4 regions of the Janthinobacterium aestuarii genome follow, and region 2 is predicted to be linked to each of the others. Evidence: predicted binding sites of a transcription regulator. Region 2 holds the regulator's gene; each other region holds the start of a gene.
What was found. Region 2 encodes FNR, which switches genes on or off when oxygen is low (the NO sensors DNR and NnrR bind a similar motif). Its sites were predicted from a motif close to TTGATNNNNATCAA; they were not measured.

Region 1 (4,529 bases), 730 kb from region 2:
TTCATCCTCGGCGGAAAGCGGAAAGCGTGCGCTGGGCATCGTTCTTGCGGACAGGTGGCGTCCGTCCGTGACGATGCTGATGCGGTCAGTGTGCGTTACAGAGAGCTAGCTCGGCAGGTATGGGGCCGTGATGTCAAGGGCAATGCCATGGATGCGCACTGCAGGGCGCCGGTGAGGTGGCCAGCGGCGTATTCTTGAGGGGCCGCGCAGAAGGGCACGGTCCGATTTTGTTGTCCAGTGTAGGACGATAATTTCTGACAGGCAAGATGTTCGCGCAAAAAATCACAGGACCAGCAACGCTTGCCGCGCGGGCAAAAAAAATGCCCCGGCGAACGGGGCATGGGGTCAAGCGGGCCGGTCTGGCCCTGGCGTTCAGGCGCGCAAGGTGGACAGGATAGGCTGCAGCACGGCCGCACCCAGGGCGGCGCTGCGGGCGCCGCTCCAGCCCGTTTGCGGGTCGGGATCGTTGGCATTGTCCTTGAACGGCAATTCCAGGGTCAGCGACAGGCAGCCGAAGGCGTGCGTGATATGGGGCGAACCCATGGCCAGCACTTCCGGCGTGAACGGGCCGTCTTCGTAGCCGTGCTCATCCTGGAAGTCGGGGCTGGCCACCTTGAAGTCGGCGATGAAGCGGTCTTGCTCGGCCTTTTGTGCTGGCGTGAAATTTTCCAGCGCATCGCTGCCGGCCACGAAGACGTAAGGCAAACCTTCGTCGCCATGCACGTCGAGGAAGAGGTCGCAGCCGATTTCATGCATTTTCTGTTTCACCAGGAATACTTCCGGGCTGCGCTCCATCGTCGGCGTCATCCATTCGCGGTTCAGGTTGGCGCCGGCCGCGTTGGTGCGCAGGTTGCCATGCACGGAACCGTCCGGGTTCATGTTCGGCACCACGTAGAAGACGGCGTCCTGCAGGCACTGGCGGGCAAACGGATTGGCCTGGTCCAGCAAGGCTTCGAGCATGCCTTCGACAAACCATTCGGCCATCGTTTCACCGGGATGCTGGCGCGCGATGATCCAGACTTTTTTCTCGGCATCGGCGTCGCCGACCACCAGCAGATTCATGTCGCGGCCTTCGATGGTGCTGCCCAGGTCGATCAGGCGCACCAGCGGCGACGCTTGCGCGCTGTCGATCAGGGCCAGGTGGCGGTCCCATGGGTACGGCTCGAAGTAGGCGTAGTACACGCTTTCTTCTTCGGGCGTATGTTCGATCGTCATCACGGTGCCGTCAAAGCTGGTCGGCACGCGGAACCAGGTTTCGCGGTCGTAGCTGGCGACGGCCTGGTAATCTTTCCAGCCGTCCGGGTAGGCCGACTTGCCTGCGTTCATGAAGCGGATCGTGCACGCCTCGCCTTGCGCGCCTTGCAGGCGGAAGTAAAACCACTGCGTGATGTCGGCGTGGGAATCCTTGCGGATGTTCAGCTCGATGGAGTGGGCATCGTCGGCGCGCAGCACCTCGATCGCGCCGGCGTCGAATTGCTGGCTGATTTTAATGGTCATGAGTGTTCCTGATAAAAACGTATGGGTTTTGCATCGTGTGCAATGGCCCGATGATACCCGTTTTACCCGTGCCTTTGTGCTGGCGCAAACGATGACGGACATGCTTTGCTAACGTGGAAGCTCCAACATGGGAGATCATCATGGATGACAACGGCAAACACATACGCGAACTGGAAAAGAAAGTCAGCGCCCTCAGCGACGCCCTGGCGCATCTGGGCAAGGGCACGACCTTGCAGGAATTGCTGCGCATCATACGTTTCCCCGGCTATACGACGCCGGCCGAATACACGTTCAACGTCGCCATCCTCGACACCATGCTGGTGCAGGCCAACGCGCTGGAAAAGCTGGGGCAGGATTTGCTGGCAGGGGCGAAGCAAGTGGTGGCGAAGCAGTGAACGCCTGAGAAAATGTCCATGGCGGCGTTGCGTTGCCTTGGCGTACTAGTCGTACTGCCTGCGGCCACGCGCCTGGCCCTGAACATTTTTCAGACGTTCAAGTAGTCAGACCGCCAAATCGTTCGTAGAACCACGGCTCGACGTTCGGCGCCTGCGCATCCTCGCGCCGCAATGTCGCCAGGATATGTTCCTCGGCCGCCGCATACGTGATGCGGTACAGGTCGCGCGCCAGCGTATACGCTTGCGTGCCGGGCCACGGTTCGGGTAGCAGTTCGACGGGCAGTTGCGGGTCGTGCAACTGCACGCGGCGGTAGGCGTGCGTCAGCAGCGAGCGGATGACGAACGCCTGCTCCGCGTCGAACACGGGTTCTTCTTGCAGCAGGGTCAGCAGCGGCTGGAAGCTGGCGATGAATTTTTCGTAGCCGGCCATCACTTCCGACAAGTCCCAGCAGTCGCCCACCATGTCGCGCAGGGGGCGCGTGCTCACGCCCGGCAATTCCGTGGTGTGGCAGACGTACAGCTTGCCCTGCACCTCGTTGCGCACGAGGATATCTTCCAGCGCTTCCGCATTGCTGGCGGGGTGGCCGAAGATGCCGGGAGAAATCAAACCATAGCCGGCCCACAATAATTCCTTGCGCAGCGCTCCCCGCTCGGCGGCGCCGATGCTGCCGGCCGGTCCGATCACCAGGGTCCAGCTGCCATCCCAATGCACGACCAGTGGCGCATAGATGCGGCGGTAAGCGCGTTCGAAGCGGGCCAGCGCCTCCGGGCGTATCGTATAGGCGCTGCGGCGGCCGTCGCGTTGCGAGCTGAGCCAGCCTTCCTGCGCCAGGCGGAACACGCTGGTGCGCAATAGCCGGTCATTGACGCCGAATGGCGCCAGCAGTTCGATCAGGCTGCCCAGCCAGATGGCGCCGCCGCGCGGCACGATGGCGTCGCCAAAGATGGTCATCACCAGGGACTTCGAGCGCGGTGGGTCGCTTTCCAGGAAATCGGCTATCCATGCCGTGCAGCGGGTGTTCTTCATGTGGTTCCGGTCTGGCCGTGTTGCGGTCGAATCAATAAAAGCAGCAGTTTACTTGGCTGCGCGGGTAGCGCGGCAATAATTTGCCGGAAGCGCTGGTGGCGCTTTATGGTGTTTTCTCATAAGCAATATCATACGCACAAAAAAGCGGCACAAGATACGATTTTTTAAAATGATTCATATCAAGTGTATGCAAATCGTTTTTTGTATCGTATTATCTGTTCATCGCACCGCGTTGCTGCGCAAAATCAAAGACATGGGAGACACATCATGTACGCACAAATGGTTGAAACCGGCCTCAAGAACGTCCGTTCCCTCGACGACATGGGTCAAGAAGAGCGCGCTTTCCAGGCGCGCATCGACGAAGGCATCAAGATCGAGGCCAAGGACTGGATGCCGGACGCCTACCGCAAGACCCTGATCCGCCAGATTTCGCAGCACGCGCACTCGGAAATCGTCGGCCAATTGCCCGAAGGTAACTGGGTCACGCGCGCACCGACCCTGAAACGCAAGTCCATCCTGCTGGCGAAGATCCAGGACGAAGCGGGCCACGGCCTGTACCTGTACAGCGCTGCGGAAACGTTAGGCGTATCGCGCGACGACTTGCTGGCCGCCTTGCACTCGGGCAAAGCCAAATATTCGAGCATCTTCAACTATCCGACCCTGTCGTGGGCCGACATGGGCGCCATCGGCTGGCTCGTTGACGGCTCCGCCATCATCAACCAGATTCCCCTGTGCCGCTGCTCATACGGTCCATATGCGCGCGCCATGATTCGCGTCTGCAAGGAAGAATCGTTCCATGCGCGCCAGGGCTACGACATCATGATGTCGCTGTGCAAGGGCACGCCCGAGCAGAAAGCCATGGCGCAGGATGCCTTGAACCGCTGGTGGTGGCCATCCTTGATGATGTTCGGCCCGTCCGACGCCGCCTCCGTCAACAGCGCCCAGTCGGCGCAATGGCGTATCAAGCTGTTTTCGAACGATGAACTGCGCCAGCGCATGGTCGACCAGACCGTGCCGCAAATCGAATACCTGGGCTTGACCGTGCCCGATCCCGACCTGAAGTTCAATGCGGAGACGGGCCACTATGAATTCGGCGAGATCGACTGGTCCGAGTTCAACAACGTCCTGAAGGGCAATGGCCCGTGCAACCGCGAACGCCTGCAAACGCGCGTGAAAGCGTACGAAGACGGCGCATGGTTCCGCGATGCCTTGGTCGCGTATGCAGACAAGCAAGCTGCTAACAAAGCGGCAGCGTAATTACATAAGACAGATAGGGGATAGCAACATGAGCAAAGAATGGCCATTGTGGGAAGTTTTCATCCGCAGCCAGCACGGCCTGGCGCACAAGCATGTGGGCAGCCTGCACGCTTCCGACGCCACCATGGCGGTCAACCATGCGCGCGACGTCTACACGCGCCGCAATGAAGGCGTGAGCATCTGGGTGGTGCGTGCGGCCGATATCGTCGCCAGCAGCCCCGGCGACAAGGGCGCCCTGTTCGAGCCGTCGAACAGCAAGGTGTACCGCCATCCCACCTTCTTCCCGATGCCGGAAGAAGTCAAGAACCTGTGATGGGAGCGCCTGCAATGGATGACAAGGTCAACTACCTCTT
Region 2 (4,529 bases):
TTCCAGCTCCTTTTCGCCCGCATTCATCGTCATCGTGGTGGCGAGGGTATTCATGACTTCGTCGAGGTCGAATTCGACGGGCGACAGTTCCATGCGGCGCGCCTCGATCTTCGAATAATCGAGCACGTCGTTGAGGATGCCCAGCAGCGACTGGCCCGCCACGCGCACCATGGTCAGATACTTGCGCTGTTCCGTATCGAGCTTGGTATTGCCCAGCAAATACACCATGCCCAGCACGGCATTGAGTGGCGTGCGGATTTCATGGCTCATGTTGGCCACGAAATCGCTCTTCGCGCGGTTGGCGGCCTCGGCCCGGTCGCGTTCCTGCTCCAGTTCGGCCGCGCGCGATTCGAGTTCCTGCTGCAGGCGGTCGCGTTCGCTCATCAGGCCATTGAACGCTTCCGTCAGTTCGCCGATCTCGTCGCGCTGCTGCACCGGCACGGGGGTGAAACGGCTGCCGCTGGTGCGCAGGGCCAGCAGGGTGTCGCGCAGGCGCACCAGCGGCGACAGCAGGCGCACGGTGACCCAGCCCAGAACAAATGCGGCCAGCAGCGAAGCGAGGATGCTCCACAGCACCAGCCGGTACAGCACGCCATCGAACGGTTCGAAGGCGTCCGCGACGGGCAGCGAGGTAGCCAGCAGCCAGTTCACCGATTTCAAACGCTTGAAGCTGTTGACGGCCGTGATGCCGCGGCTGTTGGTGCTGACCATGCTGCCTTCGCCATCTTCCTTCAGCAGCTGGGTGGTCGTCAGGTTGGCGTTCGGCTGGCGCGGCTGCAGCAAGCGGCTGGTATCGGGATGCAGCACGTAGCGCGGCACGGCGCCGCGCGTGAGGATGAAGTAATAGCCGCTCTTGCCGATCTTTTCCGAGCGCAGGCGTCCCAGCAGGTTGTCCTTGTACAGGCGCAGCACGCCGATCACCACGCCGGCCACCTGGCCATCGGCGGCCAGCACGGGCGCGACCATCTGCACGATGGGCATGCCGCTCGACTTGCCGAGCATCGGCTCGGTGATCATGGGCTGGCGCGTGCGCAGCACGGTCTGGAAATACTCGCGCTCGGCAACGTTGATGCCCGTGCGCCCCGCCACTTCCGGCATGTCGGCCACGACGGCGCCATGCGCGTCGAGCACCAGCACGTCGTCGAACAGCACCAGCATCGAGCGGCGCGAATAGTATTCGCGCAATTGGGCCGGCTGGGCCATCAGTTCCGGCGGCTGCTGCCTGGCCGTCAGGGTGACGATCTGCAGCAGCATGCCCAGCTTGTCGTCGAGCTCGGCAGCGGTGCGGCTGATCAGGGACGACTGCTGGCTCAGCAGTACTCGCGTGAAGTCGTCGCGCATATGCTGCACCTGGATCATGGTGACCAGCGCGATCATGGCGATCGAGGTCAGGCTGGTGGCCAGCGCGACTTTTGCTTTGATGCCGAGAGGCTTCATGATTTCCTTTTCAGTACCGGGCGGCACAGGCGGCAGATAATGCTGTTAGGAATTTTCCTATCAATACATCAAGTTGGCAAGCGGCGCCGCGCAAATGGCCCTCCCCGCATGGGCTTTTGACGATGTTGCCATATAATTAAAGTCGGAACGTCGTTTATTCGCCGAAATTGCGGTGAAATTGGCACACGGCAACCCTGTATGCAGTAAACTTGTTGTTGCATTTTCTAAAAGGTACCGACATGACTGAAGCGCTACTCACTCCAACCTTGCCCACAGTGACCGTGGAAGCGTTGCGTGCGCGATGCTCGACCTGCAGCATGCATCAATTGTGCCTGCCGATGGGCCTCGATATGGGCGACATGGACAGGCTGGACCAGATCATCGGCCGCCGCCGCAAGATCGTGCGCGGCGCCTCGCTGTTCCGCATCGGCGACTCGTTCCAGAACCTGTACGCGATCCGCCTGGGACACTTCAAGACGTACCAGATCAATCCGGGCGGCGAAGAGCAGGTGACGGGTTTCCAGATGGCCGGCGAACTGCTGGGCATGGACGCCATCAGCGCCGACCGCCACCACTGTAATGCGGTGGCGCTGGAAGACAGCGAAGTGTGTGAAATCCCGTTTTCCAGCCTGGAACAATTGCTGGGCAATATGCCGACCCTGCTGCGGCATTTCCACCGCATGATGAGCCAGGAAATCACGCGCGAGCAAAGCGTGATGCTGTTGCTGGGCAATATGCAGGCGACGCAGCGTTTTGCCGCCTTCATCGTCAACCTGGCGTCGCGCTATGAGGCGCGCGGCTATTCGAGCAGCAAATTCCAGCTGCGCATGTCGCGCGAGGAAATCGGCAACTACCTGGGCCTGACCATCGAGAGCGTCAGCCGTTTATTGTCGAAATTCAAGAAGGAAGGCTGGCTGCGCGTCTCGAACCGCGAGATCGAGATCCTGCAGCCTGCCAAGCTGAAAGCCATTACAGCCGGTACCGACGTCTGCAAGTAAGGCTTATAGCTCTTCGTCCGCATGCAGCGCGATGCTGCGCTGCACGGGCCAGGTCCAGATGCCGGACAGGCGCCACTCGCGCTTGTCGTTTTCCACCAGCACTTGCCAGCGGCTGCGCTCGAGCATCGGCAGCGCGACCGAGAAATTGCCGGCCGCATCGGGCTGCACCAGCAGCTTGATATCCTTTTCCGGCAAAGTCGCATGCGCCAAGTGCAGCTGCAACGGCCCCTGATAGGCCTTGCCGAAGCTGTGCACGGAACCGCTCAGGCGCGCTGACGCCACGTCGTACGCCAGGCTCGTCTCCATGGCCAGGTCGCTGGCGATCGTGTCGCGCTTCAAATCCTGGTTGATCGCCTTGCCCTGCTTGTAATAATCGCCCACCACCAGCGCATCGGGCTGCGTAAAGGCGATATAGCCCATGAAGCTGCCGACGACCACGGACAGGCCGGGACCGATCATCAGCAGCCATGGCCAGCGATGCTTGTACCACGGTGCAACGGGAGGCTGCAGTTTCAGACTGTCGGACATGGTATTTCTCCTCTGTAAACGGCCAGCCCCCGTGCGGGGACCGGCCTTCCTGCATTAACGCGGCACGATGAAGACCGCGCTTTCACGCACATGCAGCGACGGGTCGTCCAGCGATTGCAATTCGATCGCAATCTTGTTCGACCCCTTCTCGCCCACGCCGTGCGGCACGCGCAGGCGGATCGGCCAGCCCAGCGTTTCCGTCGGCTGCAAGGTCACTTCTTCGCGCGTCAGCAAGGTCAGGCCCGGCAAGCCGGAGGCGCTGATCTTGAAATGCTGGCTTTGCTCGGACGTGTTCATGATCTGCAGGCGGTAGACGTTTTCGATCATGCCGTCTTCCACTTCGCGTCCCATCGAACCGCGGTCGCGGATCACGTCCATTTTCAGGGGCGTGCGCAGGGCCAGCGAGGTACATACGGCGATGATGATCAGGGCAAGGATGGAAGTGTAGATCAGGACGCGCGGGCGCATGGCGCGCTGGCGTATCTGCTTCGAATTGAAGTTGTTTTCCATCGCATGGTCGGTGCTGTAGCGTATCAGGCCACGCGGCCGCTCGACCTTGTCCATCACGCTGTTGCAGGCATCGACGCAGGCGGCGCAGCCGATGCATTCATACTGCAGGCCGTTGCGGATATCGATGCCGGTCGGACACACCTGCACGCACAGGGTGCAGTCGATGCAATCGCCCAGCTTGTCGTTGTTGCCGGCCTTCTTGCTCATGGCGCCGCGTGGTTCGCCGCGCTTGGCATCGTAGGTGATGATCAGGGTGTCCTGGTCGAACATGGCGCTCTGGAAGCGCGCGTAGGGGCACATGTATTTGCACACCTGCTCGCGCAGCCAGCCCGCGTTGCCGTAGGTTGCCAGGCTGTAGAACAGGACCCAGAACCATTCCCAGGGACCGAAATTGAGGGTGGTCACCTCGCGCGCCAGTTCCTTGATCGGTGTGAAGTAGCCGACAAAGGTAAAGCCCGTCCATAGGGCGATGGCGCCCCATACCACATGCTTGGCCGTCTTCTTGAATGCCTTGCGCACGGACGGGCCCTGCTTGTCGAGGGCCATGCGCGCGCTGCGCGTGCCCTCGATGCGGCGTTCGACCCACAGGAAAATTTCCGTGTATACCGTTTGCGGGCAAGAGAACCCGCACCACACCCGCCCGGCAATGGCCGTGACGAGGAACAACAAATACGCACAGATGATCAGCAGGGCCGCCAGATAGATGAAATCCTGGGGCCACAGCACGACGCCGAAAATGTAGAACTTGCGCGTGGTCAAGTCGAACAGCAGGGCTTGCCTGCCATTCCAGGTCAACCACGGCAAGCCGTAGAACGCGAGCTGGGTAAGCCATACGCATACCCATCGCCAGGTAGCGTAGCGTCCTTTGGCCTCGCGAGGGTAGATCTGCTCGCGGGCCGCATACATCTTGATAACTTGAGGTTCCATTACATCATTTCACGGGCGTCTGAGGATTCGACAGGCTCCAGACATACGCCGACAGCACGTGTACCTTGGATTCGCCGAGGAAATCGCTGAAGGCCGGCATGGTGTTGCTGCGTCCCTTGCGTACGGTTT
Region 3 (4,529 bases), 3.1 Mb from region 2:
TCAGCAGGGGCGGCGAATCGAAGACGACGATGCGGTCGCCATAGCGGCTGGCGATCTCGGCCAGCAACCGGCTCATCGCGCGGCTGGCCAGCAATTCCGTCGCGTGCTTGTTGCTGCGCCCGGCGGGAAGGATGCTCAGGTTGGCCACGTTGGTTTTCAGGATCACGTCGGCCATGGCCAGTTGCGGGTCCAACAGCACGTCCATCAGCCCCGGCTCCGGCGGCAGGCCCAGCACCTTCAGCACGGACGGGCGCGCCACGTCGGCATCGACCAGCAGCACCGTGATATCGAGTTCCATGGCGATGCTCATGGCCAGGTTGACGGCGCAGTAGGTCTTGCCTTCGCCCGGCATGGCGCTGGTGACGACGATCAGGTTGCCGTGGCGGATGGTGTCGCTGCCGCTGCCGCTGGCGCGCGCCTGGCGCAGCAGCGGGCGCTTGATGATGCGGAAATCCTCGGCCACGGCGCTGCGCCCGCCATCGTGCGTGAGCATGCCTTGCTCGGCCAGCCGGGCCAGGTTCAGGGCGCGGTAGCGGGGCGACCGGCTTGCATCCGCGCCATCCGTACCGTTCACTGTATAAGGCACGCTGGCCTCGGCCACGCCGAGGATCGTGGGTTCGTGCTTGCCGCTGTCCTTGCTGCTCATCGTCGCTCCCTTGGATCTAGAATTTCAGCAGCGCGGCCGTCATGACCCCGCCGTACAGGACGAACAGGCTGCCCAGGCAGGCGCCAAAGCCATAGCGGGCGCGGCGGCGGCGTACCTGCTGCAGCGGCGTCCAGTTCATCGATACCGTGCCCAGCACGTTCAAGCCTGTGGCATCGCGCAGTTCGGAGGGGCTGAGGAAGGTGGGGCGCACCTGGCTGATGAGCAAGGCCGTGGCGACGCCGGCCACCAGGGCCGCGCCCAGCGCCGCGCTGAACAGCAGCGGGCGGTTCGGGCCGACGGGCGCATATTGCACCGTGGGCGGGTCGATGATCTTGAAGGCCATCATGTCGGTGGTGGAACTGAGTTCGCCCGACAGCTTGGCCGCTTCGCGCCGGCCGATCAGCTTTTCATAGTTTTCCTTGTTGATGATGTAGTCGCGGTTGAGCTGCGCCAGCTGCGATTCCACCTCGGGCACGGCATTGCTTTGCGCCAGCAGGCGCTCGTTGCGCGCGCTGTATTCCTGCACGCGGGCGCGGATGGCGGCCACCTTGGCGTCCGCATCCGTCAGCGCCACCTTCAGCTGCTGCAGCATGGGGCTGTAGTTCTTGCCCGGGTCGCCGGACGCCGCTTTCAGCTTGTTTTCCTCGATCTTGCGTTCTTCCAGCTGGGCCACCAGGCGCTTCGAGGCGATGATGTCGGGATGCAGTTCGGTAAATTGCATGCGCAGGCTGTCGAGGTTCTTGTTGATCGAGGCGATGCGCTCGTCGAGCTCGGGATTCGTGATGGCCGACGCGCTGGGCTCCAGGTCGAGCACGGGCTCGTCGCCCTCGATCTGGCTCTGGATGGCCTTGCGTGCCTGTTCCGCCTCGACCAGTTCCAGTTTGGCATTGTTCAGGCTATCGGACGACATCAGCAGCTGGCTGCCATAGTCGATGCCCTGGCGCGGCAGCAGCAGGTTGTTGCGGATCTTGAATTCCTTCACCAGGTTTTCCGCCGCGCTCAGCTTGTCCTCGTAATTCTTGATCTGCTCGTCGATGAACTGCACCGCCTTTTGCGAGTCGCCTTTCTTTCCCTGGAAACTGCCTTCGACAAAGATGGTCAGCAGGCTTTGCACGACGTCGCGCACGAGCTTGGGGTCGCGTCCGCTGTAGCTGATGGTGTAGATGTCATACGCGTTGGTGCCCGTGATCTTGATGCGGCTCATCAAGTTGTCCAGCTGGGCTTCGTGCTCGCGTACGGTCTTCGAGTCCAGGTCGAGGTCGACCATGCGCATGACGCGCTCCACGTTCGGGCGGCTGAGCAGGGTGCGGCTCATGATGGCCACCTGCTGTTCCGTGTTCGGCACGCTGGTCATGCCGGCCATCAGCGGCTTGAGGATGGTTTGCGTATCGACAAACACGCGCGCCGACGTCTGGTAATCGTCGGGCAGGGTGATCACCTTGATGAAGCCGCCGATGGCCACCAGCCACGCCACCAGCACCGCATGCCAGCGGTACTTCCAGATGCCTTTCAAGCCGGAAAGCAGTTGCTGTATCAATTCTTCCATGTCGCTTCCTTCAGGTAACGGTGCTGCCCGGTAGATGGGTTGGCGGCGCGGACAACGACGGCGTCTTGCAAGAAATACTTGCTTGTTGAGTAAGCAAAGTATAGGGCGGCTGTGGAGCAAGATTTCCCAAGATGATTGCTTCTTGATACGCCTCAAGGTTCACTTGCCGGGTTTTAATAATCATAGGAAGTTCGCGGCCCAGGCTGGTTCTGCGGGGCCGGCCATGGACGCGCATCGACTCGAAGAGGCTCCGCATGAATCCATTTCGCCGTGCATTTGTCTGCAACACGCTGGTCCTGGCGGGCGCCGCCAGCCTGCTGGGTGCCTGCCGCATGCGCCATCCGCTGGCGCCTTCCGACGACAGCGCCCCCATGCACGATTACCTGATCGGTCCGGGCGACTCCGTCAACATCATCGTCTGGCGCAATCCGGAAGTGTCGCTGACGGTGGCCGTGCGGCCGGACGGCAAGATCACCACGCCGCTGGTCGAGGATTTGCCCGCCAGCGGCAAGACATCGACCCAGCTGGCGCGCGACATCGAGCAAGCCTTGAGCAAGTTCATCCAGCAACCCGTGGTGACGGTGATCGTCACGAATTTCTCGGGACCGTATGGCGAGCAGATCCGCGTCATCGGCGAGGCGGCCAAGCCGCAGGCGCTGCCGTACCGGCTGGGCATGTCGCTGATGGACGTGCTCATCGCCGTGGGCGGCATCACCGATTTCGCGGCCGGCAACAAGGCCAGCATCATCCGCGTGCGCGAAGGCAACCAGCAGCAGTTGAGGGTGCGGCTCGACGATTTGCTGAAGGAAGGCGATATTTCGGCCAATGTCATGATGCGGCCGGGCGACGTGTTATTGATACCGGAAAGCTTTTTTTAACAGCAAGCTTATCAATATCAAAACAGCAATTATATTTGCCATTTTGTACTTATAGACAAATTTCATCGTGTTATTTTGCTATCCAAAGGTAAATTTCTTCTGTTTTTTTAGCTATTGCTGGGAACTTCTCCAGTTTTTCTCTTGTCACAAGGCATTGGCTTCAGTCCGTCTCGACGGCTGCCGATGAACGTGAGGACAAGATGAGCTTTGAAGATGAACCCATAATTTCCTTCGACACGCCAGGCAACTTCAGTGATCTGGTGGTGGGCGAGGGGCAGATCGACCCGGCCATGGAGCATGAGCTCGACCTGCAGCGCTTTCATATCCGCATGGCCAATTCGCGTGGCCGGCGCGAAGCGGCCAGTTTGCTGATCCGCAAGATGTACGGCTGGCGCGGCTATGCCGTCGATCCCTGCACCGCGCATGCGCTGAATAAAATCACGCTGTTCGCGGAAACGGCCGGCACCACCGTCGGCACCATGACCTTGTGCCTCGATAACGACGAGACGGGCTTGCCCGCCGATGAAAACTTTCGCGACAAGCTCGACGTCCTGCGCGAGCAAGGCCGGCGCCTGTGCGAACCGTCGCGCCTGGCCATCGACAAGGGCGTAAGCAAGCGTGTGTTTGCGGCGCTGATTCATATTTCTTATATCTATGCCCACAATATTCACGGCTTTACGGATTACGTGATTGAAGTCAACCCGCGCCACGTGGTGTTTTACAAGCGCATGCTGGGTTTCCAAGACTTCGGCGGCGAGCGCGAGTGCACGCGCGTGGGGGCGCCGGCCGTGCTGCTACGGCTGGACCTCGATTACATGGGGGCCCAGATCCGTAAATTCGGTGGCCTGATGGAACAGCATGGGGGTGAACGGTCGTTTTACCCCTTTTTTTTTCCGACATGGGATGAGCCCGGTATTACCGGCCGGCTGAGGCAGGGGCGCAACTGACGATTCATTTATTCTTCAGCAAGATCGCCTGCATGTGGCTGCCTGGAATCGCGTACGTGATGCCGCTGGGCGCGCTGATGGCGGCCTCTTTGAGGCCCTTGACGTACACCATGTTGACGATGCCGTAGACGAGACCGGTCTCGGGATCGAACAAGGGGCTGCCGCTGCTGCCCGGATACGCCGTCGCGTCCAGCTGGAACACGGTGTACGGCGCCTTTTGCAGCTGCGCCAGGCGCCGCACGTCGAGGCGCTGGGCGTTTTCGCTGGGCATGACCACCGGTGTCAGCGATGACACGGTGGCGCGGTGCGTCACGTGGCGCAGTCCGAGCAAGGTGCCCAGTGGAAATCCCGTAAAGGCCATGGCCTGGCCTTCGCGCACCGTGGCCGCGTCGCCCAGCGCCAGGGCGGGCAGGGGCGCGCCCGCCAGGCGCAGCAAGGCCAGGTCGTGTTCCGTGTCCAGCGCCTGGACCTTGGCGGGGCGAAATTGCGTTACTTCGCCCTGGCCCGTGAGT
Region 4 (4,529 bases), 1.3 Mb from region 2:
TGAAGCTGAAACTGGGCGACAAGCTGCGCTTCGACATCGCCGGCCAGCCCGTGGAGGCGGCCATCACGAGTTTGCGCAAGCTGGAATGGGGCTCGATGCGCGTCAATTTCTTCGTCATCATCAACCCTGCCGCCATGGCGGACACGCCGCAGACGTGGATCACGGCGTTTCACCTGCCGCCCGCGCAGGCGGACCTGGGGAATGCTCTGCTGCGCGACTACCCGAACCTGACGGTGGTCGACGTGGGCGGCGTGCTCAAACAAATCCAGAGCGTGCTGGACCAGGTGGTGACGGCCGTTGAATTCCTCTTCGCCTTCACCCTGGCCTCGGGCTTGCTGGTGCTGTATGCGGCCCTGATGGGTTCGCAGGATGAGCGCACGCGCGAAGCGGGCTTGCTGCGCGCCTTGGGCGCCACGCGGCGGCAGCTGGCGCAGGCGCAGCTGATCGAGTTTTCCCTCGTCGGCGCGCTGGCCGGCTTGCTGGCCGCATCGGGCGCGGCCGCCATGGGCTGGGCCCTGGCCACGTACCAGTTCAAGTTCGCCTGGAGCTTTGCGCCCGGCGTGTGGGCGTTCGGCCTGCTGGCCGGCGCCCTGTGCGCGATCGCCGGCGGCTGGCTGGGCTTGCGCAATGTGCTCAAACATCCGCCGCTGCAGACCCTGCGCGAAGGCTAGTCCTAAGCGCTGACGCTGTCGCCCGCGCCCGCGCCCGCGCGCAAAAATTGCGAGTAGGACATGACCGGTTGCCCCAGCTGGTGCGCCGGCACGTCGAACAGGGCCCAGAAATACGTCACGCGGCCCAGGCAGATGGTGGGCGCGGCGCAGTAGCGGAACCAGTTTTCGCCGATCTGCGCCGCGTACATGCCGTCGCTGTCGGCGTCGGAGAAATACGGGATCACGCGCATTTCCAGCAGCGCCAGCAGCAATGACTCGGGCGCGTCGCTGTCGCGCGCCATTTCATATTGCGTGTGCAGGCTGCGTTCCGTCTCGATGATCATCAGCTTGGCGTGGCCGTCGCGCGTGAAGAACAGGATGCCGCTGGGATTGGGGAAAATATAGTATTCGACAAAGCCATGGCGCTGGCACAGCTCGTGCACGACGGCGGCCAGCGCCTCGTCTTGCAGGAAAGTGTAATCGTGCAGCATCAGCAAGTCGCGCACGGTCTCCGTTTGCTGCAGGAAGAATTCGCGCTGCAAGGCCACGATTTCCTGTTCCAGGATGTCGAGCGCATCGTCGTCGCTTTTCTTGATGTAGCGGTCAATCAAGCCCCGGTTGAAGGCCGTCACGGCCACTTTTTCATCGGCCGCCCCCGTAAATAAAATCTTCTTGCACGGCAGATCGCGCACGGCCTCGCAAAATTCCAGGCCATTCATCTGCGGCATCGAATAATCGACCACCAGCACGGAGGGCACGGCAAAGCGCTGCGCCTGGCCGCTGATGCGCCAGATGCGTTCGATATCGAGCGCCACGTTGCATTGGTCGGGCGGCAGGTTTTGCGTGTCGAAGTTCACGTGCAGCGGCGTTTCGCCCGGTTGCGCACTCTGGCGCAGCCAGTGCAGGGCGCTGCTGGTGTCGTGAAAAGTCTTGCGCGCCAGGCCGGGATCGAGCTGGAACGCCAGGCTTTTCAGGAAGGAATCGCTGTCGTCGATCAGTACGGTCAGGGTCGGATGGGTGTAGACGGGCAGTTGCATGCGTCACCTCGCGCGGTGGATGGATGGAAAACGGTTGTGCGTGGGCACGGGCAGGGGCTGGGGAAATTCCAGCACGAAGATGGCGTAGGCGCCTTCGCGCGCGACGCAGCGGATGCGCGCCTGCCAGGCTTGCATGATTTGCCGGCACAGGGCCAGGCCGATGCCGCTGCCGTTGTGCGAGGGATAGGAATAGAAGCGGTCGAAGATCAGCGGCAGGCGGCTGGTGGCGATGCCGCAGCCCGTGTCGATGAACAGCAGGCGCGGCACGGGATGGGCGCCATCGATGATGATGCGCACGCGGCCCTTGCCCGCGCGGTGGATGCTTTTCAAGGCATTGCGCAGCAGGTTGAGCAGGATCACCACGCACAGTTCCGACTGGCCGGGAAACGTGAAATCGGCGCGCACATCGACCTTGACGATGTCGCGCTGGGCCGTGCTGGTAAACGGATAGCGGCGCAGTACGGCCGCCACGCTGTCGTGCATGGCCACCGCTTCATTCGCTTCGAGCTTGCGGTTGACGGCGCTGGCACTGAGCAGGAACAGATCGATCATGTGGTGCATATGGCGCACTTCGAACTGGATGCGCGCCAGCGCTTCCAGGCTGGCCGCGTCGGGTGGCTGGTCTTGCATGTTTTGCTGTAGCCCGCGCTGCAGCCCGCGCACGTTCGCCTCGACGCTGACGAGGGGCGTGCGCAATTCGTGCGCCACGCTGCCCAGGCCAGCCGCCAGCCCGGCCAGTTTCTCTTGCGCGCCCACGTTGCGCCCCACCTTGACCACGGACAGCACGGCAATCGTGAACCAGTGCACGGGCAATTGCTGCAAGACGCCGCCGCTGAGCAGGAAGGCGGGATCGCCGGCCACGGCAAACGCCAGGCAGGCCAGCAGGGTGCCGCTCAGGTAGGCGAGTATGGCGATGCGTGTATCGAAGTGAAACAGCACGACCAGCGCCACCAGCAGCGAATGCACCCACATGGTCGAGGCATGGTTCATCAGGAACATATACGTGAAGAAAAACGGCAGTTCGAAGGTCAGACCCAGGAACAGGTAGACGCTGAACCAGGTATTGCTGAAGCGGTCGGGCCATAGCGCGGGCAGGAACAGCAGCGCCGCCACGATGCGCAGCAGCGGCGATTCATATTCCTGCGGAAAAAAATAATGCCACAGCGCGTAGTACAGGGGCATGCCCAGCGCACCGATGAGCGCCAGCTTACGCACCTGTGCGCGCCGCACAGGCGTGTGTTCGATGGCGTCGTGGAAATGCAGGAAAGGCTGGAGCAGCTTGCCTTGCCATCGTTTTCCGGAAGGGGACTGCGCATGCTTCATGATCAGGGGGCGCGTTCGTTGAGGCGTGTCAATGCAACATGATCGGCGGGTTCCCTCTGTATCAGCAGGATATCGGCATAACTGTTGAGCTGTATCAAACTCTTGCCCGATGGCTCGCGCATGTTGGATGCGGTAGTTCCCTCGCAACCAATCAGGAGTTCCTATGTTAAACGCCATTTCCCCCCTGTCGTCCCGCGCCATCCACGCCGAACAACGGATGCCCGCCTTCGTGCATGCGCGCATGGATGAACACTACGTCGAGCGCATCGAGAAGCTGCTTGGCGGCCAGCATTTGCATGAATGGCAAGCCATGCCGGCCAGTGCGGTCATGCTGGCAGGTAATGATTACCTGAACATCGCCGGCGAGGCGGCGCTGCTGGCGGCCCAGGCGCGCGTCTTGCAGGGCGGCGGCGCCATGCTGATGTCGTCCGTCTTCCTGCAGGAAGGCAGCCGCCAGCACCGGCTGGAACAAAAATTCGCGGACTATCTGGGCAGCGAAGCGTGCGTGCTGGCGCAGTCGGGCTGGGCCGCCAATGTGGGCTTGCTGCAAAGCCTGGCCGGGCCCGGCATCCCCGTGTACCTCGATATGCAGGCGCACGCTTCGCTGTGGGAGGGCGTGCAATCGGCGCAAGCCGTGCCTGTTGCTTTTCTGCACAACGATGGCACCCACCTGCAGCGCCAGATCGACAAGCATGGCCCCGGCATCATCATCGTCGATGCGCTGTACAGTACGAATGGCAGCGTGGCGCCGCTGCTGGAGATGGTGGAAATCGCCGAGCGCAGCGGCAGCATGCTGATCGTCGACGAGTCGCACTCGCTGGGCACGCATGGCCCGCAGGGCGCGGGGCTGGTGGTGGAGCTGGGCCTGGCCGAGCGCGTGCATTTCCGCACGGCGTCGCTGGCCAAGGCGTTTGCGGGCCGGGCCGGGCTGATTACCTGTTCGGGCCGTTTCAAAGGATATTTTTTGTCCGCTTCGCGGCCCGCCATCTTCAGCTCCTGCCTGCTCGAACACGAGCTGGCGTGGTTCGATGCGGCGCTTGATTTCATCCGCGCCGCCGATGGCCGCCGCGCCGCGCTGCACCGCCACAGCGTGCAGTTGCGCCAGGGGCTGATGGATCTGGGCTACAACGTCAGCGACGGCACCGAGCAGATCATCGCGCTGGAAGCGGGCAGCGAACCCGATACCCTGATCCTGCGCAAGGCGCTGGAACGGCATGGCATCTTTGGCGCAGTCTTCTGCGCGCCGGCCACGCCGAAGAACCGCTCGCTGGTGCGCCTGACCCTGAATGCGGGCTTGCGCGAGGACGAGTGCGCCAGGGTGCTGGCCGCCTGCGCCGCCATCCGCGACGAGACGGGCATGGCGCGCTGGCCATCGACGCGGCGCCTGCGCAAGCTGGCGCTGGTGTAGACCTCAGCCTTGCCCGGGCTGGTTGCCGGCGATGCCGTTCAATAGCAGGGACAGGGGCGCCAGCTGTTCCGCGCTGGCATTACCCAGCAATTCCTGGCCCAGCGTCTGCGC

Region 1: the regulator FNR is predicted to act here: its motif matches at 3,089-3,102, upstream of paaA (1,2-phenylacetyl-CoA epoxidase subunit PaaA).
Region 3: the regulator FNR is predicted to act here: its motif matches at 2,335-2,348, upstream of OPV09_RS15230 (XrtA system polysaccharide chain length determinant).
Region 4: the regulator FNR is predicted to act here: its motif matches at 3,095-3,108, upstream of cqsA (alpha-hydroxyketone-type quorum-sensing autoinducer synthase).

The regions. Positions count from the first base shown of each region.
Region 1 is NZ_CP142523.1:5,857,011-5,861,539, reverse strand. It holds gene OPV09_RS26400 (M14 family metallopeptidase) at 373-1,497, opposite strand; gene OPV09_RS26395 (hypothetical protein) at 1,638-1,892, shown strand; gene paaX (phenylacetic acid degradation operon negative regulatory protein PaaX) at 1,990-2,919, opposite strand; gene paaA (1,2-phenylacetyl-CoA epoxidase subunit PaaA) at 3,187-4,176, shown strand; gene paaB (1,2-phenylacetyl-CoA epoxidase subunit PaaB) at 4,205-4,489, shown strand; gene paaC (1,2-phenylacetyl-CoA epoxidase subunit PaaC) at 4,489-4,529, shown strand, end outside.
Region 2 is NZ_CP142523.1:274,685-279,213, reverse strand. It holds gene OPV09_RS01180 (response regulator) at 1-1,437, opposite strand, end outside; gene fnr (fumarate/nitrate reduction transcriptional regulator Fnr) at 1,677-2,435, shown strand; gene OPV09_RS01170 (FixH family protein) at 2,439-2,963, opposite strand; gene ccoG (cytochrome c oxidase accessory protein CcoG) at 3,018-4,400, opposite strand; gene ccoP (cytochrome-c oxidase, cbb3-type subunit III) at 4,405-4,529, opposite strand, start outside.
Region 3 is NZ_CP142523.1:3,438,576-3,443,104, forward strand. It holds gene OPV09_RS15225 (XrtA-associated tyrosine autokinase) at 1-646, opposite strand, end outside; gene OPV09_RS15230 (XrtA system polysaccharide chain length determinant) at 663-2,192, opposite strand; gene OPV09_RS15235 (XrtA/PEP-CTERM system exopolysaccharide export protein) at 2,447-3,070, shown strand; gene OPV09_RS15240 (N-acyl amino acid synthase FeeM domain-containing protein) at 3,271-4,017, shown strand; gene OPV09_RS15245 (serine protease) at 4,022-4,529, opposite strand, start outside.
Region 4 is NZ_CP142523.1:5,272,714-5,277,242, reverse strand. It holds gene OPV09_RS23755 (ABC transporter permease) at 1-671, shown strand, start outside; gene OPV09_RS23750 (response regulator) at 674-1,687, opposite strand; gene OPV09_RS23745 (HAMP domain-containing sensor histidine kinase) at 1,691-3,010, opposite strand; gene cqsA (alpha-hydroxyketone-type quorum-sensing autoinducer synthase) at 3,174-4,418, shown strand; gene OPV09_RS23735 (MarR family winged helix-turn-helix transcriptional regulator) at 4,422-4,529, opposite strand, start outside.